3 regions of the Acidovorax sp. GW823-FHT01C06 genome follow, and region 2 is predicted to be linked to each of the others. Evidence: predicted binding sites of a transcription regulator. Region 2 holds the regulator's gene; each other region holds the start of a gene.
The links. Region 2 encodes FNR, which switches genes on or off when oxygen is low (the NO sensors DNR and NnrR bind a similar motif). Its sites were predicted from a motif close to TTGATNNNNATCAA; they were not measured.

Region 1: AC1RCS_RS00245 (universal stress protein) is a predicted target of FNR. The motif match lies at 4,267-4,280, and genes of this name have one in related genera.
Region 3: AC1RCS_RS01195 (hemerythrin domain-containing protein) is a predicted target of FNR. The motif match lies at 2,395-2,408, and genes of this name have one in related genera.

Annotation. Positions count from the first base shown of each region.
Region 1 is NZ_JBXAKN010000001.1:43,658-51,028, forward strand. It holds gene AC1RCS_RS00225 (LysR family transcriptional regulator ArgP) at 25-945, shown strand; gene AC1RCS_RS00230 (midcut-by-XrtH protein) at 964-1,542, opposite strand; gene AC1RCS_RS00235 (helix-turn-helix domain-containing protein) at 1,841-2,896, opposite strand; gene AC1RCS_RS00240 (TetR/AcrR family transcriptional regulator) at 3,050-3,673, shown strand; gene AC1RCS_RS00245 (universal stress protein) at 3,791-4,213, opposite strand; gene AC1RCS_RS00250 (metallophosphoesterase) at 4,325-5,170, opposite strand; gene AC1RCS_RS00255 (LysR family transcriptional regulator) at 5,313-6,272, opposite strand; gene AC1RCS_RS00260 (hypothetical protein) at 6,398-6,838, shown strand; gene AC1RCS_RS00265 (phosphoenolpyruvate carboxykinase (GTP)) at 7,022-7,371, opposite strand, start outside.
Region 2 is NZ_JBXAKN010000013.1:53,549-60,919, reverse strand. It holds gene ccoP (cytochrome-c oxidase, cbb3-type subunit III) at 1-135, shown strand, start outside; gene ccoG (cytochrome c oxidase accessory protein CcoG) at 224-1,669, shown strand; gene AC1RCS_RS22175 (FixH family protein) at 1,742-2,023, shown strand; gene AC1RCS_RS22170 (hypothetical protein) at 2,075-2,368, shown strand; gene fnr (fumarate/nitrate reduction transcriptional regulator Fnr) at 2,434-3,156, opposite strand; gene hemN (oxygen-independent coproporphyrinogen III oxidase) at 3,343-4,725, shown strand; gene AC1RCS_RS22155 (sulfite exporter TauE/SafE family protein) at 4,731-5,489, shown strand; gene AC1RCS_RS22150 (cyclic di-GMP phosphodiesterase) at 5,700-6,998, shown strand; gene AC1RCS_RS22145 (sensor domain-containing protein) at 6,995-7,371, shown strand, end outside.
Region 3 is NZ_JBXAKN010000001.1:259,825-267,195, forward strand. It holds gene AC1RCS_RS01180 (DUF1800 domain-containing protein) at 1-1,074, opposite strand, end outside; gene AC1RCS_RS01185 (CsbD family protein) at 1,435-1,653, shown strand; gene AC1RCS_RS01190 (hypothetical protein) at 1,723-2,304, shown strand; gene AC1RCS_RS01195 (hemerythrin domain-containing protein) at 2,476-3,003, shown strand; gene AC1RCS_RS01200 (hypothetical protein) at 3,144-3,467, opposite strand; gene creD (cell envelope integrity protein CreD) at 3,464-4,906, opposite strand; gene AC1RCS_RS01210 (phosphopantetheine adenylyltransferase) at 5,079-5,459, shown strand; gene creC (two-component system sensor histidine kinase CreC) at 5,456-6,916, opposite strand; gene creB (two-component system response regulator CreB) at 6,990-7,371, opposite strand, start outside.

The sequences.
Region 1 (7,371 bases), on a different contig from region 2:
CTTTTCAGCCCCCCGGAAGACCCCATGAGCACCTACGACCCCGCAGCCCTGGAATGCCTTGCCGCCATCGTCGAGGAAGGCGGCTTCGAACGCGCCGCACAGCGCCTGAATGTCACGCAGTCGGCGGTGTCGCAGCGCCTGCGCGCGCTGGAGGCGCAGGTGGGCTCGGTGCTCATCGTGCGCAGCCGTCCGCTGCGGCCCACCTCGGCGGGGCAGTTGCTGCTCAAGCACACCAAGCAGCTGCGACTGCTGCGCGCCGACCTGGAGCGCGACCTGCACGAACTCGCGCCCAGCGCCCCCGGCGGCACGCGTGAGGACGAACGCATCTCGATCGCCATCAATGCCGACAGCATCGCCACCTGGGCCATGGGCGCGCTGCACGACCTGGTGCGCCAGCGCCTGCCGCTCGAAATCATCGTGGACGACCAGGACTTCACCCAGGAATGGCTGCGCTCCGGCCAGGTGCTGGGCTGCGTGACCACGCTCAAGCAGGCCCTGCGCGGCTGCAAGATGGTGCCTCTGGGCGCCATGCACTACGTGGCGGTGGCGTCTGCGCCCTATGCGCAGCAGCACCTGCCCCAGGGGCTCACGCCGCACAACTTCCGCGAAGTGCCGTTCCTGTCGTTCAACCGCAAGGACGACATGGCCGCCGAATTCGTGGCCCGTGCCTTCGGCCTCAAGCGCGTGGCGCTCAACCACCTGTTCGTGCCCGGGTCGGAGGCGCAGATGCGCGCCGTGGCCGCCGGCTGGGCGGTGGGCGTGGTGCCCGAGCTGCTGGCGCGCGGGCCCATCGCCGACGGCAGCATGGTGGACCTGGCGCCCGGCCGCAGGCTGCCGATCCAGCTGTACTGGCACTGCTGGAACCTGGAGTCGGCGGTGCTGGACGCGCTCACGGCCGCGCTCACGGCCACGGCCGCCCGCACGCTCGAGGCGCCGGCGGCCTAGCCGGGGCGGCGGCTGCGTTCAGTGCGGCCGGCCCACCACGAGATGGCACGAGGCCATGGGCGCCAGCGTCTGCCCCACCGTGCATCGGGTCTCATCACCCGGGCCCTGGATGCGGTGCGCGGCGGTCACGCTCACGGCGGTGATCCGCTGGGGGCGGTCCGTGGTGTTGCGCACCTCGTAGGCGTGCAGGTAGTCGGCGAATGCACGTTCCAGGTCGGGGTGGTCGGGAATGTCGGCCACGCCCCCCGCCGGGTTGTCCAGCGGGACATCGCTGGAGGGCACCGCGATCGCCTGTCCGCCCCACGGCATGCACAGCAGCGCCGCGCAGGCCAGCAGCCCCGGCACGATGGCGCGGACCACGCCGTGTCCCGCGTGGCGCAGCAGGTGGCGGGCCGCGGCGGCCAGGAGCAGCACCAGCACCAGCAGCCCCCATTGCGACAGCGTGGGCACGGCGGCCGGGGCCGCCAGCGGGGCATAGGCCACCGCGCCCACGGGCGCGCCCTGGGCCCAGGCGGCGGGGGCTGCAGCGGCGGCGGCCCACAGCAGGGCGATGCGTGGGGCGGTTGCGGGGTGACGGGAGGGATGGTTTTTTTGCATGAAATTGCCTTGTAGCGCTTGTTTTAAAAGGGTGATTAGCTATTGTTTTGGGAGTGACGCGCGAGCCCTGCGACGGGACCCGGGCCGCCGTCGGTCAAGGCCAAGCCCACGCTGCGCCGGTTGGTTGGCCGCGAAAAGGGTGGCGGCGATGCCGCGGACAAGGAACATGGTGGCGCGCACGGAGAAGAAGTGAAGGAGGGCTGCCGCGCATGCTAGGCAGCATTCACGGCGCGGCTTGACTGTGCGTTTCAGGGCGCTTGACTGCCCGTGCCGCCGAGGGATCGGGCAAAAACGGGTGCTACACCCTCAAGCCGCGCAGCCAGTCCGCGTATTCGGCGGTGGTCTGCCCGCTGGCGCCGTCCGGGCCCTTGCGGGGCGCTTGCCAGCCGCGCCCCATGGCACGCACGTCGCTGGGCGTGAGGCCAAAGGTCGTGCGAAAGGCGCGGCTGAAATGCGCCTCGCTGGTGAACCCGGCGCGCGTGGCGATCTCGCCCACCCGCAGCCGGCGGTTGGCCGGGTTGGCCAGCGCGTGGAACGCCCGGGCCAGGCGCTGCTGCTGCACGTAGTGCGCCACGCCGCCCAGCGGCTCGAACAGCCGGTACAGCATGCTGCGCGAGACGCCGAACGTGCGGCTCAGCAGCTCGGGGCTGAGCGGGGCCCCCAGGTGCTGCGCGATGTATTGCTGGATGCGTTCGAGGGTGACACCCTGGATCTGTGGCTCCGCCTGGGCGAGGGTGTCGCGGCCCGGGCGCAGGCAGGCCGCCAGCATCTGCGTGGTGGCCTGCACCACGGCGGGCGCCTCGGGGAGGGTGACGGTGGGCAGCCGCCGATGCAGCGACTGCAGGTAGTCGCTGAGCAGCCCGCCCAGCGCCGTGTGGCCGCGCAGCACCGTGCCGTGCAGGTCGGCCGAGGGGCTGCAAAAGGCCTCGTCGGCGATCTCGCGGGGCACGACGATGGACAGGACGTGCGAGGGGCTGGCGTAGGTGCGCTGCGTGCGGCCGAGGTCGAACACGGTGATGTCGCCCGCGCGCACCTGCATGTCCACGCCGTCGTCGTGCTGGCCCACGAAACCGCCGCTGCGGTACCACTGCACCAGGTAGTGGTTGACCCCGTCGCGCGCCACGCGCGGCGTACCGCGCGAGAACTGCTGCCGGCCAAAGCGCAGGTCGCCCACCAGCAGGGCGCCCAGGTGGCTGGCGGTGACCGATGCACTGAAGCTCTCCAGCGGATCGCGGTCCAGCGGCGCGACATCGAAGACCACCGAAATGCTGCTGCGCCAGGCCTCGAAGCGCTCTTCGCCGGAACCCTGGTCGGTGGTGAAAACTGTCGATGGCAGGGCGTGCGGCGTGGACATGGCGGCGCGATTATGGGGGCGGGTGCTGCAGTGCACCAGCGCAGATTGCCCGCCCTCGCGCCCAGGCCTGCGGCACGATTCCTGCTGGAGAAAACGTGAACGACGTAGTTGCATTGCAACTTGGTCATTTATTTTTTTACTGTGATGTATAAAATGGACGCCATGCAAACGCAGCCCCCCAAAGCCTCGTTCAAGGAGCAGATGCACCAGGCGCGCGAGGATGCCATCCTCCAGTCCACCTGCCAGCTCCTGGGCGAAAAGGCCTTCGACGCCATGACCATGGACGATGTGGCCAACGCCGTGGGCATTGCCAAGGCCAGCCTGTACAAGCACTTTTGCAGCAAGGAAGAGCTGTGCAGCGCCGCCATGGTGCAGATCCTGGCGCGGGTGCGGGCCTATCTGGCGGACCTGCCCGCCGAAACGCCACCCCTCGAAAAGCTCCATGCGCTGGTGCGCTGGTCGCTGGAGCGCCTGCTGAGCAATGAAATGCCGCTGTTGCCCAGCCGCAACTCCACGCTGCGCGCGGTGCTCATGGCCAACAAGGACTATCTCAACGGCCTGGTGGCGGTGAGCGACCAGATCGGCGAATGGATCACCCAGGCCCAGGCCGAGGGCGTGATCAACCCCACGCTGCCACCGCTGGTGGTGCTGTACACCTTGTATGCGCGGGCCTGTGACCCGGTGGTGAGCTTCCTCAAGGAAGGCGGCCAGTATTCGGATGCGCAGATCGTGGATCTGGTGGTGCGCACCTGTTTCGACGGGCTGGCTGCGCGGTAGCGGCAGCCCGTTCCGGCGTTTCGCACCTCGCAAGAAAGCCCGGCATGCCGGGCTTTCTTGTCTTGTGGGCGAAAAACCCTGCCGAGGCAGGGCGCGGCCTGCGCCGGGCGGCGGGGCTCAGCGCACGAGCAGCACGGGCACCTTGCTGTGGGCGAGCACCTGCGTGGTGACCGAACCCATGACCAGGGTGGCCAGGGCTCCGTGGCCGTGGGAGCCCATCACCAGCAGGTCGAACTTGCCGCTGTCGGCCACCTTGGCGATGTTCTCGCCCACCGTGCCGACCTTGACGCTGCGCTTGGCCTCCACACCGTGGCGCGCGAGAAACTTGCACACGGGCGCCAGGATTTTCTCGGCTTCTTCGGCGTGGTAGTTCTCCACGACTTCCTTGCCCAGGGCCGCGCGGGCACGCGCGGGCAGCGGGGCCTGCACGGTGAGCACCGTGTACTGGTGGTTGCCCCCCAGCAGTTCTTCGTGGGTGGCCAGGTAAGCCAGCATTTTCTTGGTGTAGGCGCTGCCGTCGACAGCAAGCAGGATGTTCATGGTGTTCTCCGAAAAGGAATGGGTCAGACTAACGTGCGCGGACTTCTGTTGTCTTGACCTGGGTCATGTTTTTTCCTCTGCACTGCGGGGCGGCAGGGCCCCGTGCGCCGATCATAAGGTGATGCAGCACTGCGCCTGGAACGCCGCCTGCTCGCCCTTGCGCGCATAACCCAGCGGATTGGCCACGACACGGCACTGCCACGGCGTGCCGTCCTCGCGCAGGCCCCGTGCCGTGTAGTCGCTCGGGGCATGCAGGTGCCCGTGCAGCCACAGCTGCGCGCGGGGCAGCAGGGCGTCCAGCGCGTTGCAGAAGCCCGCCGTGCCCGGCACCATGCCGTAGCGCGGGTCGGCACTGCGCAGGCTGGGCGCGAAGTGCGTGGCCACGACCGTGGGCCCGTCGAACGGGACCGCGAGCGCGTCGCCCAGCCACTGCTGGCAGACCAGGGCCTGGTCGCGCACGGCCTCGGCGAGGAACGGCTGCGCATGGCGGGTGCCGCCCGTCTTGCGCAGATAGAAATTCGCCGCCCGGAAAGCCTTGTCGCGCAGCTTCAGGCGCCTGGCCAGGTCGGTGGTGCCTTCATGGTCCGCCAATGCGTCGAAATCGCTCCAGAGCGTGGTGCCCACGAAGCGGACACCTTGAAGAGTGGCCACCTCCCGCTCCAGCCAGGTGATCCCCAGCCGTTCGCAGGTCCTGCGCAGCCGCTGGTGGGCCGCATCGAAATCCTGCGCGTCGTATTCGTGGTTGCCGGGCACGAAGAGCACCGGCGTGGGCCAGCCCGCGTACGGGGCCAGGGGCGAGAACCGGGCGAGGCCGAAGTCATCGTCCTGCAGCAGCGAGCCCTGCTGGTAGGAGCCCACGTCCCCCGCAAGCACCAGCACATCGGCGCCGGGGGCCGGTTCGGGGATGAAATGGGGGTGCGCCTCAAGGTGCAGATCGGACAGCAGCTGGATGTTCATGGAGCGCGCAGTCTACGGGCTAGGGGTGGGACGGGGCGAATCGAATGCCGTGGCGGCACCCCGAAATGCGCCAGATCCCGCCGCAAGGCACTGCCGCGGCAGGCCGCGCTGGGGTGGGTGGGGGGATGCCCGCGCCCGGGCCTCACGGTTCGGGAAAGGTACGGCGCGCCGAGCGCGCCAGGGCGTGCAGCAGCCAGGTCATCGCCGCCTGCTGCGGGCCGCGGCGGCGCCACAGGGCATCGACGTGCACGGGCGGGACGTCCAGCGGCAGGGCCCGTTGCACCAGCGCGTCGGAGATGCCCGTGACGGGCACGAAGTGGCGCGGCAGCACCGTCAGCAGGTCCGAACCCGACACCACGCGCCCGGCGGTGAAGAACTGGTTGACCGTGATCACCACCTTGCGCTCGCGGCCTAGTGAGGCCAGCGCCTCGTCGATGAAACCGAAAGGGCGGCCGGAAAAGCTCACCAGCATGTGCCGGGCAGCGCAATAGGCGTCCAGGGTGAGCGGCGCGTCCGCCAGCGGGTGGCCCTGGCGCATCACGCACACGTATTCCCCGTCGTAGAGGCGGCGGCTCTCGAACGCGACCGCCCCGCCCGACTGCGCGCGTGCCGTGAGGTCCGCCAGCACGGCCGGAAAGTAGCCCACCGCCATGTCGGCGGCTTCCTCGTCGAGCAGGCGCCGGGGGTCGCGGGTGGTCAGGGGCAGCACCCGGATCGAAATGCCGGGGGCCTCGCGCTCGATGATCTCCACGAGGGCGGGAACCAGCGTGGCCGCCGTGGCATCGGCCATGGCCAGCACAAAGGTGGACTCGGCCGTGGCGGGCTCGAAGCGCCCCGGCGCCAGGGAGTCCTGCAGATGGGCCAGGGCCTCGCGCACGGGGGGCCACAGCGCCAAGGCGCGGGGCGTGGGCTCGACCCCCTGGCCGCTGCGCACCACCAGTTCATCCCCCAGCACGTCGCGCAGCCGGCGCATGGCATTGCTCACGGCGGGCTGGGTGATGGACAGCTTGTGCGCCGCGCGCGTGAGGCTGCGCTCGGCCATCACCTCGTCGAAGACGCGCAACAGATTCAGGTCCAGCGAGCGGAAGTTCAAGGGTGTCATGGCAATTCATCACCATTATGAATATCAATGATTCAAAATATAAACTTGAACATGCAAAGGGTAAACCCTAATATCACCCCATCGCCCGGCAATCTCGCCACAAGCGTTAGAAAAGGGAAACCGAAATGACCAGCTTTGCACACGTTGACTACCCCACTGAACACCCCGGCGTGGTCCGCGCCGAAAACGCCGCCGCCGCTCTGAAGAGCGTGGCCGCCAACTTTGACGGCGCCCGTGGCGCCGCCACCCTGCTGCTCGCGGCCGTCGTGTCGGCACTGCTGGTCGTGGCCAACCAGGTGATCGACACCTGGAGCGAAGGCCACCTGCTGGCCGCGTGGATGGTGCTGTGGCTGGTGGCGTTCGCCGCCCTGGCCCTGCTGACCGCCCCGGCACGCCGTGCTGGCGCCGCTCTGCGCGTGGCAGGGCGCGCCTGGGCGGAAAACCGCCGCCGCGCCGCGGACGACGAGCGCACCTGGCAAGTCGCCATGAAGGATCCCCGCATCATGGCTGAACTGAACCACGCAATGGGCATCCCCACGGTGAACGATATCCGCACGTACTACTGAGACCGCGCTGCGCGGCCGGCGCGGCAGTCCCGATCCCCTTGAAGCCGTGGCGAACGCTCGCCACGGCTTTTTTCATGGTCCGGCTGTCCTGCGCCTGGCCTGTTTCCCCCCCTGGCGCCGGCCCATGAAAAAACCGCCCGTTCGGCAGAAGGGGCGGTTTCTCGGACTGGGAAGAACAGGGTTTTATGCAGCCAGGCGTTTTTCCAGCAGGGCCTTGGTATCCAGCAGGGCCGTGGGCAGGTGGTAGGCCAGTTGCTCGAAGTGGGCATCGTGCAGCTTGAACTCATCGGCCCAGGCCGCCTTGTCGATGCTGGTCACGGCGTCGAACTTCTGGGCGCTGAAATCCAGACCCGTCCAGTTGATCTCGGCGTACTGGGGCGCCACGCCGAACATGGTTTCCTGGCCTTGGGCCTGGCCTTCGATGCGGTCGATCATCCACTTGAGCACGCGCATGTTGTCGCCGTAGCCGGGCCAGACGAACTTGCCGGCCTCGTCCTTGCGGAACCAGTTCACGCAGAAGACCTTGGGCACGG
Region 2 (7,371 bases):
ACCGCCATGGTCAACAACGGCAAGGTCAACCAGATGCCGGCCCAGGCCGACAAGTTGACGGAAGCGCAGATCGGCGTGCTGTCTGCGTACGTATGGGGCCTGTCCAACGGCAAGCAGGCTGCCGCGGTGCGCTGATCCGGGCCGGGTGGCGCGCCCCCTGGCGCTGCGCCCGGCTTTTTGCCCCATTGCTGAAGACACACCAAGCCAATAGGTCGACACCACCATGAAGCCACCCAGCGGGCCAGCCCGCAAGGTCATTCCGATTGCACCGGTTGCATCCGATGCCTCGTCCGAGGGCGAGATCGTCTCCTTGTACGAAGCGCAGAAGAAGATTTACCCGCGCTCCATCAGTGGCCTGTTCGCACGCTGGCGCTGGGGCATGGTGTTTCTCACGCAGCTGGTCTTTTACGGCCTTCCCTGGTTCGAGTGGGGGCAGCGCCAGATGGTGCTGTTCGACCTGGGGGCACGGCGGTTCTATATTTTCGGGCTGGTGCTCTATCCGCAGGACTTCATCTATCTCACGGGCCTGCTCATCATCTCGGCGCTGTCGCTTTTCCTGTTCACGGCCGTGGCGGGGCGGCTGTGGTGCGGTTTCGCCTGTCCCCAGACGGTCTACACCGAAATGTTCATGTGGATCGAGCACAAGATCGAAGGCGATCGCAGTGCCCGGTTGCGGCTGGACAACGGGCCCTGGAGCTTCGAGAAGATCCGCAAGAAGTTTCTCAAACAGGTGGTATGGATCACCGTGGCGCTGTGGACGGGGTTCACGTTCGTGGGCTATTTCGTGCCCATTCGTGAGCTCGGCGCGGAACTGCTGGCGCTGCAGGGCAACTGGCAGATATTCTGGGTGCTGTTCTACGGCTTTGCCACGTATGGCAATGCGGGCTACATGCGCGAGCAGGTGTGCAAGTACATGTGCCCCTACGCGCGCTTTCAGAGCGCGATGTTCGACCGGGACACCCTGATCGTGAGCTATGACGTGGAACGCGGCGAGCCGCGCGGCCCGCGCAACAAGACGATCGACCACAAGGCCAAGGGCCTGGGTGACTGCATTGACTGCACCCTGTGCGTGCAGGTGTGTCCCGTGGGCATCGATATCCGCAAGGGCCTGCAGTACGAGTGCATTGGCTGCGGACTGTGCGTGGATGCGTGCAACACGGTGATGGACAAGATGCACTACCCCCGGGGGCTGATCCGCTTTTCCACGCAGAACGGCGTGGCGCAGCGCTGGAGCCAGTCGCAGATCCTGCGGCGCGTCCTGCGGCCTCGCGTGCTGATCTACACCGCCGTGCTGGTGGCACTGTGCGTGGGCATGATGGCCAGCCTGGTCACCCGCACGCCGCTCAAGGTGGATGTGGTGCGCGACCGCGCGGCCCTGTCGCGCATCGTGGCGGGCGGCAAGCTGGAGAATATCTACCGCCTGCAGATCATGAACGCCACCGAAGGCCCCCAGCGCTACCGCATCGGCGCCCGCGGCCTGGACGGGCTGGAGGTGGCCTCTGAAGCCGAGGTGGACATTGGCCCCGCGGAGTCCCGGTGGGTGGCCGTGCGCCTGCAGATACCGTATGGCTCCGCGCCCCCGGGCTCCCATGCCGTGCAGTTCGATGTGCAGGCGGTGGGCGCTGCGGCCCATGTGACCGAGAAGTCCGTATTCCTGGTGCCCCGATGAGGCGACGTGCACCCCGGTGCACGGCCCCGGGGACGTTGTATGACCGAGAAGATTTTTGAGGAGCAAGCACCCATGCCATCCAATCCAGCCATCGGCTCCGCCCCCGCCACCGCTGCGCCCTGGTGGAAATTCGGCCACGTCTGGCTGATCATCGCCGGCCCTGCCATCGTCATCGTGGCGGGCTTTGTCACGCTGTGGCTGGCGATTTCGCGGCCAGACCCCGTGGTCGCCGAGGACTACTACCGCCAGGGCATCGAAATCAACAAGACGCTGGAGGCTCCGGAGAAGAGCCTGGCCCCGGCTATGAAGGGCCGCAACCACGCGGCGACACCGGTTCAGGACCAGCCACGCTGAAACCCCTGGCCGAGCAGCGGGTCTGCGCGGCCTTACCAGGAGACAACCCCGATGTGGACGCAACGCCTGATGTGGATTGCATGGCCCGCCTTTCTGATGGCGGGCGCGATGGAGATGCTGGTTTTTGCGATGGTGGACCCGCAGGACCTGCATTGGTTCGGGCAGCCGCTGGCCCTGTCGCGCCAGGGCGTCTACACGCTCGCGTTCTTTGCGTTCTGGGCCATCACCATGGCCTCCAGCGCGTTGACCACGCTGCTGGCAATGTCGCCCTTTGAACTCAACCGCTGCCCCGTGCCCGAAGGCGAGCGCCCTGATGATTGCCGAAAGACATCATCCTGCCCTTGAACAGCGCACCGGCCGGGCTCCGGTGGCAAGGCGTTGCCGGGACGGGCGGACCTGGCTCGCCTTGCTCAGTGGCAGGCGGACTGGTTGTTCACGATGCGCTTGAGCGCGTCGGTCTCGAGGATGCGGACATGGCGCTGCTTGACTTCGACAATGCCTTCTTCCACAAACTTGGAGAAGGTGCGGCTCACGGTCTCGAGCTTGAGGCCCAGGTAGCTGCCGATCTCCTCGCGCGTCATGCGCAGCACCAGCTCGGACTGCGAGAATCCGCGGGCGTGCAGGCGCTGCACCAGATTGAGCAGGAACGCTGCCAGGCGCTCCTCGGCACGCATGCTGCCCAGCAGCAGCATCACGCCGTGTTCGCGCACGATCTCGCGGCTCATGATCTTGTGCACGTGGTGCTGCAGCGCGGTGACCTCGCGGGACAGTTCCTCGATGCGGTCAAACGGCATGACGCAGACCTCGGCGTCTTCCAGGGCCACCGCATCGCAGGTGTGGTGGTCATTCACGATGCCGTCCAGGCCGATGATCTCGCCCGCCATCTGGAACCCCGTGACTTGGTCGCGTCCGTCCTCGGTGGCCACGCAGGTCTTGAAAAAGCCGGTGCGGATGGCATAAAGCGAGGTGAACGACTCACCATTGCGAAACAGCGTGCCGCCGCGCTTCACCTTGCGGCGAACTGCAACGACCTCGTCGATGCGGTGCAGTTGCTCTTCGCTCAGGCCCACCGGCATGCACAGCTCGCGCAGGTTGCAATTGGAACAGGCGACTTTGATGGTGAGCGGGTTCATAGGCACAGGGCGGAGTTAGGTTTCGAGCATACCGCCCGATGGCCGAAGAGGGAGTCTCTTGGAGGGCGGGCAGGCGACTGACATGCATCAAATTGTCGCTGTTCCGGCCACTCCATCACTTGATTCATGTCAAGGACATGGGGAGCAGCTTACGGCACAGTCAAGGTGTACGCAAGGATTCGCCCCATGACCGCTGTTTCGCCTGACCTGCTGCGCCGTTTTGACGTACCAGGCCCCCGCTATACCTCCTATCCGACGGCCGACCGGTTTGTGGAAGCCTTCGGCCAGGAGGACTACGCCCTCGCCCTCGAGCAGCGCCGCATGGGCACCCTGACCAAGGCGCTGCCCTTGTCCCTGTATGTGCACATCCCCTTTTGCGAGTCGCTGTGCTACTACTGCGCCTGCAACAAGATCATCACCAAGCACCACGACCGGGCTGAAGTCTATCTGCGCTATCTCAGCCGCGAGATCGATCTGCACACGGCGCACTGCGGCACGGGCCAGGTGGTGAGCCAGCTGCACCTGGGCGGCGGCACTCCCACCTTCCTGTCGGACGATGGCTTGCGGGAACTCATGGCGATGCTCCAGCGCAGCTTCACCCTGGCGCCGGGCGGGGAGTACTCGATCGAGGTGGACCCCCGTACCGTCAATGCCGACCGGCTTGCCGTGCTCGCGGAGCTTGGATTCAACCGGCTGAGTTTTGGCGTGCAGGATTTTGACCCCGAGGTCCAGAAGGCGGTGCACCGCATCCAGCCCGCCGAACAGGTGTTTTCGCTGGTGGAATCCGCGCGCTCGCTCGGCTTCGAATCGATCAATGTGGACCTGATCTACGGGTTGCCGCGCCAGACGCCGGAGTCGTTCGACCGTACGCTGGCGCAGGTGGTTCAGTTGCGGCCTGATCGCATTGCGCTGTATGCCTATGCCCACCTGCCGGAGCGGTTCAAGCCCCAGCGCCGCATCCTCTCCGCCGAACTGCCCGCAGCCTCCGGCAAGGTGTCGATGCTCTCCCGTTCGCTCGACGCGTTCATGGGCGCCGGCTATGTGTATGTGGGGATGGACCACTTCGCGCTGCCGGAGGACTCGCTGGCCGTCGCCAAGCGGCAGGGCCGCCTGCACCGTAACTTCCAGGGCTACAGCACCCAGCCCGACTGCGACCTGATCGGCCTGGGCGTGTCGGCCATTGGCAGGGTCGGCGCCACCTACAGCCAGAACGCCAAGACCCTGGATGAGTACTACGACCTGCTGAACCAGGGGCGTCTGCCCGTGGTGCGTGGCTTGGCCCTGACGCGGGACGACCTCGTGCGCCGCGCCGTCATCATGTCCTTGATGTGCCAGGGAGAACTGCTGTTCGAGCCCATGGAACAGGCCTGGCTTCTCGATTTTCGGCACTATTTCTCCGCCGAACTGGCGCAACTCGACACCATGGCCGAGCAGGGGCTGGTCAAGGTGAGGCCCGACGGTGTCGAGGTCACGGCCATGGGCTGGTTCTTCGTGCGCGGCATCGCCATGGTTTTCGACCGATATCTGCAGGCAGACCGCAACCGCGCGCGTTTTTCACGCATCATCTGAATCCCATGCTTGCAACGGTTGCCTCGACTGCCTTGTTGATGGGGCTCGTTGGCGGGTCCCATTGCCTGGCCATGTGCTCGGCACCTTGTGGCGCCGTGGTGGGGCAGGGGAGCGCGGGCTGCGCATCCGCCCCCGGCGGCGGGGCGCCGGCGGAGGGGGCTCCCCCGAAGGTGCAGGCGGTGCGGTGGGCACCGCGCGGTGGCGTGGCCCGGCGGGCCGTGGCCTTTCATGCGGGCCGCCTGACAGGATATGCGCTGGCGGGCGGGCTGGCCGCCCTGGCCATGGACAGCCTGGCGTGGCTCACTCAGCAGACCATGGCACTGCGCCCGGCGTGGACCTTGATGCACGTCGCGGTGATGGCGTGGGGGCTGATGCTGATGGTCCAGGCGCGGCAGCCGCTCTGGGTGGAGCAGGCGGGCCGTGGCGTGTGGGAGCGCGTGCGGCCTCTGGTCCGTGCCCCGGGAGGCATTCTTGCCGCGGGGTTTCTCTGGGCGCTGATGCCCTGTGGCTTGCTGTATTCGGCGCTGCTGGTGGCTGCCTTGAGCGGAGGGCCCCTGGAGGGCGCATTGTCCATGGCGCTTTTTGGCATTGGCAGCGGCGTCTGGCTGGTCGGCGGGCCCTGGGCCTGGACGCGGTTGCGGGCCCGGCTCAACACCGTGCGCGCGGACTGGGGGACGCGCGCCGCCGGTGGCCTGCTCTGCGCGGTGGCAAGCTGGGCACTGTGGATGGACCTCGTCTACAAACCCTCACTGTGGTGCCGCTAGCGTGCATTCGGGCCGCGGCGGCCTGAGGGCGAGGCGGTTTCGGTAACCCACATCCCCATGAGGGGGATTGCCCCGCCCCGCGCCTTCGGGCAGGCAAGTGTTGCCGTGCCGCCGCGGCGCGGGTGGGCTCCTTCGACAAGGCCTTCGAACTGGCGATAATCTGTGTAACTATTGGTGGCATTCACGTCTCCATGTTTCGCGCGCCCCGAAGTGAACTCCTCCATCCTCATCGATATCAGCCAACTGCGCGTCGGCATGTACATCCAGCTCGATGTGGGCTGGATGCACCATCCGTTCCCGGTGAGCAGTTTTCGGGTGGCATCGGCGGACCAGATCGCGACGTTACGGGAACTGGGGCTCACCGAGGTGCGATACGTCCCCAAGAAAAGCGATCCGGAGCAAAGAGAGCTGGTTCCGGCCGCCTGGAGCGTGCCGGAGATGACGGTGCCCTCGGCCCAGGGACCGGATGCCCCCGGCGCCACGGCCACCGTGGACCCGGAGGCGCAGCGCCGGCGCGAATTACTGGAGGCGCAGAACCGCACCTTGGCGGCCTGCAACCAGCGGTTCGGAGAGGCCACCCGGCAGTACCAGGCACTCGAACGCGTTGCGTCCGAGCACCCGGACCAGGCCCGCACCAAGGGCGATGCGCTGGTGGCTGGCTGCGTATCGGAACTCCTCGAGAACGGTGACTCCGTCATCCGGTTGCTGTCGGAGGGCGTTGGCGAGCGCAATGCCCTGCACCCCATCAACGTGATGGTGATCTCCCTGCTGCTGGGCCGTGCCCTGGGCATGAAGAGCTCCGAGCTGCATGATCTCGGCATCGCGGCCCTGATCCATGACCTGGGCAAGCTCAAGCTGCCGCCGAACCTGCGCCAGCCCACGCCCTCGATGATCCCCATGGAGCGAACGCGCTACGAGTCCCACGTGGGCGAGTCCGTGGCATTCGCCACGCGCATGGGGCTGCCCGAAGCGGTGCTGACGGCCATTGCGCGGCATCACGAAATGGCCGATGGCAGCGGGTTCCCCCTGCGGCTGTCGGGGCCTGACCTGGGACGGGCGGGGCAGGTGCTGGCGCTGGTCAACCGGTACGACCGCATGTGCAACCCGGCCAACGGCGTAGATGCGCTCACGCCCCACGAGGCGTTGTCCGTCATCTTCGCGCAGCTCAAGGCGCGCTTCGATTCCGTGGTTCTGGGGGCATTCATCCGCATGATGGGGGTCTACCCGCCGGGCTCCATTGTCCAGTTGGTCAATGACCGCTATGCGATCGTTGCCTCGGTCAACTCGTCGCGGCCCCTGCGGCCCAAGGTCATCGTGCACGATTCCCGTGTGCCCAAGGACGAAGCACCGATCCTGGACCTGGAAACGGTGCCCGAGCTGGGCATCCGGCGCAGCCTCAAGCCCGCGCAGCTGCCGCGCGATGCGCTGGACTATCTCTCTCCCCGTCAGCGCATCTGTTACTTTTTCGAGCGTGCGGTCAGTCCCGGCAATGAAGAGGCTGGTTCGTGAGGGTTTCGCAATCCCACGGCTGGCTGGACGCGCTGCAAGAAGCCGTCTGGCTTGTCGATGAGGCCAGCCTGCTCATCCTGCACGCGAATGCCGCCGCGCAGCGGCTGGTAGGGACCCCCGTGTCCGCCATGGTCGGTGCATCGGTGCTTGGCCTGGCCACCACGCCGCAGGACCAGGCGTTCTGGGGGGAGCCCGCCGAGGTGGTGGCGGGCGGCATCCATTCCCACACCCGTCTTCTGCGTGCGGATGGCACGCTGGTGCCCGTGGACCGGCAGGTAAGCCGCGTGCCCTGGGGGGCGGCGGGCGGCGATACGGTGTACATGCTGACCATGCTGGACCGCAGTGCCCAGGAGGCCACCGAGCGCGAACTGGA
Region 3 (7,371 bases), on a different contig from region 2:
CAGCGCCGTCTTGAGGGCCGCCGCGCCCGGCGTGTTGGCCGGGATGGTGGTGCCCAGGAAGGAGGCCGCCAGCGTGGAATGGCGCGACTCGGTGAGCGCCATCGGCAGGCGCGCGAAGGTGGTGCCGGGCACGACGCGCGTGGTTCCCGGCACGGTGGTCGGCGTGTTCTGCGACTGGTCGTAGTCGTAGCCGGTGAACACGCGCGCCAGGTTGGTCACGTCGCTTTGCGTGTAGCTGTCGATGGGCTTGCCCGCGCTGTCGCGCTGGGGCGTGCCATCGGGGTTGAGCAGCACCAGGCCGATCGACATGAGCTGCATCACCTCGCGCGCGTAGTTCTCGTCGGGCTGGCGGCCGGTGGCGGCGTTTTCCTTCTGGTTGCCGCGCGTATTGAGGTAGTAGCCCATGGCCGCGTTGAGCGTCACGTCCTGCAGCAGGTTGCGGTAGTTGCCAAACGCGTTGGCCACCAGCTGGTCCCAGTACCACGCGAGGGCATGGCTGCGCCAGCTCAGGTCCAGGCCCGAGAGCGACACCACGCAGATCTCCGACAGCGCGAGCGCCACCCGCTTGCGCACCCCGTCGCTGGACTGCAGGAGCTGGTGCCAGATCATGTAGTCGCCCGGGTAGGTGTTGTCGTAGTAGGCCGTGTCCTTGTTGACGTCGGCGTAGCCGCGCTGGTTCAGCCAGTCCCAGCCGCTCAGCGACGGGGGGGCGCCGAACTGGCTCTCCAGCCAGCTGGCGTAGGTGGTGGAGCGCAGGGCGGCGATGTCCGCGGTGGAGGCGGAGAACTGGGCCTGCAGCAGGAAGCGCGCGGCCTCCGCGTCCGTCAGCGGCGCCGTGTGGGTTGCGCCGGGCAGCGCGGAACCGGCGCCCGGGCTGGCTGTCGTGCCCTCTTCCCCGCCACCTCCGCCACCGCCGCAGGCCGCCAGCGCCGCGGATGCGGCCAGCCCGGCCAGCAGGGGAAGGGGGTTCTTCGTGTCTTGGGAAGAAACGGCGGCCGGCGCGGGGTGGCGCGGGCTGTCTTGTGCCTCGCCCGCAGTCTGCGTTGCGGGAGGCGCCTCGGAGGTGGTGTGCATGGATCGTGGGGGGTGAAGGTGCGCGTTCAAAACCAGCGCATTTCAGGACTTCACCACATGCCGTTGCGGCGTGGAAACACAAGCGTTACCAAACGAAACAGCTTGCTGGGAAGGGGCCGCGCGTAACAGTGGAGCAGTGATGGCAAATTGCAACACTTTGTTGGCCGCTGGCGAGGGGAGCCGCCCTCGCCGCCGCGCCCTGTCCTTCAGCCGCCGTAGTCCTGTGCTGACGCGTGCTGCGTGGCATGGCCTACGGTCCCCGCCGCGAATCATTTCTAGAGTCAATCCCATCGCATCACGCACCTGTTCCACGCATTCCGGGTGGATGGCTGACGCGAAATCTTTTCGAGGATGCACGCCATGAATGAAGACACCGTCAAGGGCAACTGGAAGCAGTTCAAGGGAAAAATGATCGAGCAGTGGGGCAAGCTCACGAATGACGATTTCGACGTCATCGACGGCAAGCGCGAACAGTTCCTGGGCAAGCTGCAGGAACGCCAGGGCATCGCCCGCGACGTGGCCGAGAAGCAGCTCAGCGACTGGCAGGCCCGCCACCCCGATTTCCGCTTCAACGACTGAGGCCACGGCCCCTTCGTTTCCCGGCCCCTCCCTTCCTATTTCTATCCATTACCGATCGAGGAGAAACCCATGAAATTCACCCGCACCCTGATGGCTTCTGTCGCAGCCGGCCTGCTGGCCACTTCCGCCTTCGCGCTGACGGACGCCGAATACAAGGCTGGCAAGGAACGCATTTCCGCCGACTACAAGGCCAGCAAGCAAAAGTGCGATGGCCTGCAAGGCAACGCCAAGGACATCTGTGTGAAGGAGGCCAAGGGCGCCGAGGACGTGGCCAAGGCCGAGCTCGACGCGCAGCACAAGCCCAGCCCCAAGGCCACCCGCAAGGTCGCCGACGCGCGGGCGGATGCGGCCTACGGCGTCGCCAAGGAAAAGTGCGACGACCTCAAGGGCAATGACAAGGACGTGTGCGAGAAGGATGCGAAGGCAGCCCGCGTGAAGGCCAAGGAAGATGCCAAGGTGGCCGAGACCCAGGCCAAGCCCGCGGACAACGCCGCCGAGAAGAACGCGGCGGTGGCCGAGGCCCGCAAGGATGCCAACGCCGAAAAGAACGATGCCGCCTACAAGGCCGCCAAGGAGCGCTGCGACGCGATGTCCGGCGACCTGAAGTCCAAGTGCGTGGATGACATGAAGCGCATGTACGGCAAGAGCTGAGCGCGCAGGGCCCCGGCCCGCGCCCACCCAGGAGCCCCGCCCCGTGCGGGGCTTTTTTCATGGGGATGGCCGCGGCCCTGGGGCGGAACCCTGACCTGCATCAATATGCGGGCCGCCGCGAAAAACTAACCTCGCTCCCCTGTCTTTGACCTGGTGCACAAGGGGATTTGCATGGCTCAACTCGAATGGTCCGACGCCCTGGCCCTGGACCTGGCCCTGATGGACGACACCCACCGTGAGTTCGTCGACCTGCTGGCCGCCGTCGATGGCGCGGACGACGCGCGCCTGCTGGCTGCCTGGCAGGCGCTGGTGGAGCACACCGACCACCATTTCGCGCAGGAGGACGCCTGGATGGCCTCCACGCGCTTCGCATCGGGCAACTGCCACAGCATGCAGCACCGGGTGGTGCTGCAGGTGATGCGTGAAGGCACCGCGCGTGCGCAGCAGGGCGACCTCGCGGTGCTGCGCGTGATGGCCAGCGAACTGGCCCTGTGGTTTCCGCAGCATGCGCAGAGCATGGATGCCGCGCTGGCCCTGCACTTGCGCCGCGTGGGATTCGACCCCGTCTCGGGCGTGGTGCACGCCCCCGGGGCGCTGCCGGGCGAGCTGATCCACGGATGCGGCGGTGCGACCTGCTCGGAGGATGCCGGGGCTCCATCGCCCGCCGCCGCCTGCGCACCGCGGGAAGCGGTGGCCTGACCTTTCTCCCGCCTGCCGGTGCGCCAGGCCCGGCCAGCCGCAATGGCCGGGATGGGTAATGCGCTTTTGTTTTGATAGCTGCCAGCGCTTGCCAATCAAGCGTTGGCGGCTATTTTCATCAAGAACCCGGCGCCGGGCACTCAGTGCCGCGGGCTGCGCGGCAGCAGCAGGCCCGCCATGCGCCATGACAGGTCGCGCAGCGCCCTGCGCAAGGCGGGGGAGTCGGTGGGGTCGCAGGCCGCATCGGGGGCGCCGCACGGGTGGTAGGCCGCTTCCAGCACGTGCTGCTTGGCGCTGAGCAGCGCCGCCCGGTCCTGCGCCCGCAGGGCCGCCGTCAGCTGGTCGCGGTGGCGCTGCACGCGCTCGGCTTCCGCCGGGGTCAGCGTGGGCACGGGTGCGCCGGTGCATGCCGCCGGGTCTGCCAAGTGCTGCGCCCAGGCTGTCGGCGCGGTGTGCGTTCTCATGCGGCCTCCGCGCGGGGGGCGGTGGGGCGGGCGGCGGGCGGGGTGGGGCGGCTTGGCGCGCCGCCTTGCGACAGCCCGTACCAGTTCACCTTGCGCGTGAGCACCATCACGGCCGCCAGCACCAGGAAGAGCGCGATGGCACCGACGACCAGCGCCGTCTGCTCCAGCTGCAGCAGCAGGTACAGCAGGCCATACAGCAGCGCGATGCCGGCCCCCAGGGGAATGCCGCGCGCCAGGCTGCCCAGCATGTGGCTGGCGTAGTAGGCCAGCAGCAGCACGCAGGCGGTCGCCGCCACGGCGTAGGAGGCGCCGAACGGCAGGTGCTCCGACAGGCTCACGAGCAGCAGGAAGAAGCTGCACAGCGCGCTGCCCACCAGCAGGTACTGCACGGGGTGCACGCGCAGCTTTTTCATCAGCTCGAACAGGCCCACGGCCACGAAGGTGAGTGCGATGAACAGCACGCCGTACTTGGTGGCGCGGTCGGAGAGGGAGTAGGGGTTCACCGGGTCGACGAAGGCCACGCTGAAGCTGTCCGCGCAGTCGCCCGGCGTGGCGCCGGAGGGCGCGTCGTCGCCGCGGGCACCGTCGTCCGCGCCCCCCAGGCAGATGCGCTTGCCGTGGGCGACATCGGCCTGCGCCGTGGTGGCCAGCGACGACAGCCGCCATTGCGCCGAGAAGCCGGTCTTCTTGACCTCCCGCTCCGACGGCAGGAAGCGCCCCGCGAACGAGGGGTGCGGCCAGCTGCTGGTCATCACCACCTCGGTGCTGCCCCCCAGGGGCACGATGGCCAGGCGCTCGGTGCCCACCAGTTCCAGGTCCAGCGTGGCGGTCAGGCCATCGGCCTTGCCGCGCACCGATTCGGGCAGCACGGCGTGCAGGCCCCGGCTGTAGGTGGGGTGGAAGGTGCCGGGCTTGAGGGCCAGGGCCTGGTCCGCCAGCGTGAGCTGCGCCGTGCGGATGCCGCGCGCGTCGCCCACGGCCATCATCGCGATGGGCGCGCCGCAGTGCATGCGCGAGTTCTTCATGGTGCTTTGCGGCTCGAGGCTGGCCAGCGACCCCCACTGCGCCGTGACGTGGGCCTTGAGGTTGTAGGTGTTCACCTTGTGCAGGCCGCGCGCGCGCTCCTCCATCGCCGCGCCCGTGCTCAGCTTGAGCTGCTCGGGCATGGCCGTGAGCAGGAACTCGCGGCGCTGCTCCACCATGCGGCGCTCGTCGCCCTTGCCGGTTTCCACGTCCCAGGTCTCCACGCAGGCGCTGTGGATCATGGGGCCCATCAGCGTCTGCGGCCCGGCCAGGCTGTCGGCCACGCTCTGCGCGGTGAGGCTGCGGTAGCGCTGGCGGTCGCGCACCACGTTGTCGATCATGCCCAGGCCAAGGAGCAGCAGCAGGGTGACGGCCGCGAGCGCGGCCAGTTTGGTGAACAGGGGGTGCTTGAACAAGAGGTCCTCCACAAGTGAATGTTGTGGAGGCAGTGTTGTGGGCCGGTGTGAGGGCGCTATGAAGTTTGTGAGGCCAGTGTGAAGTCTGGTGCCGCGCCGCCATGACCTGCCAGGTCATCGACGGCCGCGCCCCTTGCGCCTACAACCACCGCTTCACAACAAAGGGGCTGGCATGCGCCATGTGGTCGCGGTGATTCTGGGGGTGGTGGCGGTGGTCCACGCCCTGCCCGTGGTGGGGGTGCTGGGGGCGGGCAGGCTGGCGCAGCTGTACGGCACCCCGGTGCCGGATGCGGGGCTGGAGCTGCTGCTGCGGCACCGGGCCGTCCTGTTCGGGCTGCTGGCCGCCTTCATGGGGTATGCCGCCATGCGCCCCGGACTCCATCGGCTGGCCCTGGTGGCGGGGCTGGTGAGCGTGGTGTCCTTTCTGCTCCTGGCGTGGCTGCAGCGGGGCAGCGGCCTGGGCGCCCCGCTGGCCGTGGTCGTGCGGGTGGATGCGGTGGCGCTGGCCCTGCTGGTGGCGGGGGTGGCCGTGCACCTGCGCCAGCGGAGCTAGGCCGCGGCAAAGTCCAGCGTGGCGCGCAGCCCCGGTGCGGTGTTGCGCACCACCAGCTGCCCCCCGTGCAGCGCCATGACGCGCCGCACGATGGCCAGGCCCAGGCCCGAGCCGCTGCGCTCGCCCCCCGGGCGCGCCGTGGTGAAGAAGCGCTCGCCCAGGCGCGGCAGCGCGTAGTCGGGCACGCCCGGGCCGCTGTCCTGCACGGCCACGCAGCTGCCTTCCAGCTCCACCTGCACGGTGCTGCCCTGCGGGGCAAAGTCGATGGCGTTGTCCAGCAGGTTGGTGAGCGCCAGCGTCACCAGTTCGGCCTCCCACGGGCCGCTGGTGCCGTGCCCTTGCAGCGCCAGCGTGATGCCGCGCTGCCCCGCGCGGGCGCGGGTCTGGGCGATGGCGGCCTCGGCGCAGTCGTGCAGCGCCACGGGCGCGCGGCCTTCGGCGTGCTGGCGTTGCTCCAGCTTGGACAGTTCCAGCAGCCGGTCGATGATGCGCTGCAGGCGCTCGCTTTGCTGCACCACCTGGGTGGCGAATTCGGCGCGGTCCGCGGCGGGCAGGTCGTCCTGCAGGAGTTCGCCCGCGCCCCGGATGGCGGCCACGGGGCTCTTGAGCTCGTGCGTGAGGGCGCGCACGTAGCCCTCGATGTAGTCGCGCCCTTCCAGCCGGGCGCGCATGCGGTCCATGGCGCGGGCCAGGTCGCCCAGCTCGCCGGGCACCTGGGGCACGGCCAGGGCCGCCATGGGCGGGGTGTCGGGGTCGCGGTGTTCGCCGTCGGCCGGCCCCTGCACGCTCAGGGCGTAGTCGCGCAGGCGGCGCACGTTCCACACCATCCACAGCGTCACGGCCACGCCCACGGCGGCCGAGAGCGCCAGCAGCAGCAGCCCGCCCATGAACACCTTGCGCTCGGCGCGGTCGATGAAGCGCTGCACGGTGCGCGTGGGCTTGGCCACGGTCAGCACGCCGGCGATCTCATTGTTCACGTAGATGGGGGCCGCCACGTGCATCACGCCGCTGGTGTCGTCGCCCTCCACGTCGCGCGTGGAGCGCGCGCCGTACTCGCCGCGCAGCGTGCGGGCCACGTCGCGCCACCGCGAATAGTCAGCGCCAATGGCGCGGTTTTCGGAGTCGAACAGCACGCGCCCCGTGGTGTCGGTCACGTAGATGCGGTAGTCCAGCGACTGCTTGGAGAAACCCCAGATCGCGGCGTCGATGGGCCGGCTCGCATAGCGGCGCACGTGCTGCGCGAACGGGCTGTGCTGGCCCGTGCCGTCGGACAGCCGGCCGGCCGCCAGGTCCTCGCTGGCCAGCTCGGCCAGGATGTTGGCCGTGTCCACCATCATGTCCTCCATCACCTCGCGCACGCTGGGCTTGATCTCGGCCATGAACACGCGCAGCACGAAGAACGCGGCGATGCCGTTGATGAGGAAAAACGCAAAGAGCAGGCGGATGCCGAGGCGCATGGATCTGTGGGGTCTGCTTCAAGAACAATATCTGTCAGCGCTTGATGGGCAAGCGCCAGTGGCCCATTTGGTTTCAGACGTCAAGGCAGTAGCCCATGCCGCGGTGCGTGCTGATGTACTCGCGCGCCGGGTCCACTTCGCGCAGCTTGGCGCGCAGGGTCTTGATGTGCGTGTCCACCGTGCGGTCGGTGCTGTCGCTGTCGTCGCCCCAGGCGGCGGCCAGCAGCGCGTCGCGCGAGTGGATGCGGCCCGCGCCGCGCAGCAGGCACGACAGGAGGCGGTATTCGCGCCGCGTCAGCGGCAGGGGCTGGCCGTGCAGGCTGATGCGCTGCCCGGCCTCGTCGTCATGGAACAGGCTGGCCGTGGCGGTGGGCGCCGCGGCGAGGCGGGTGCCCGCGCGCCGCAGCAGGGCCTTCACGCGGGCCGCCAGCTCGCGCGGGCTGAAGGGCTTGGCC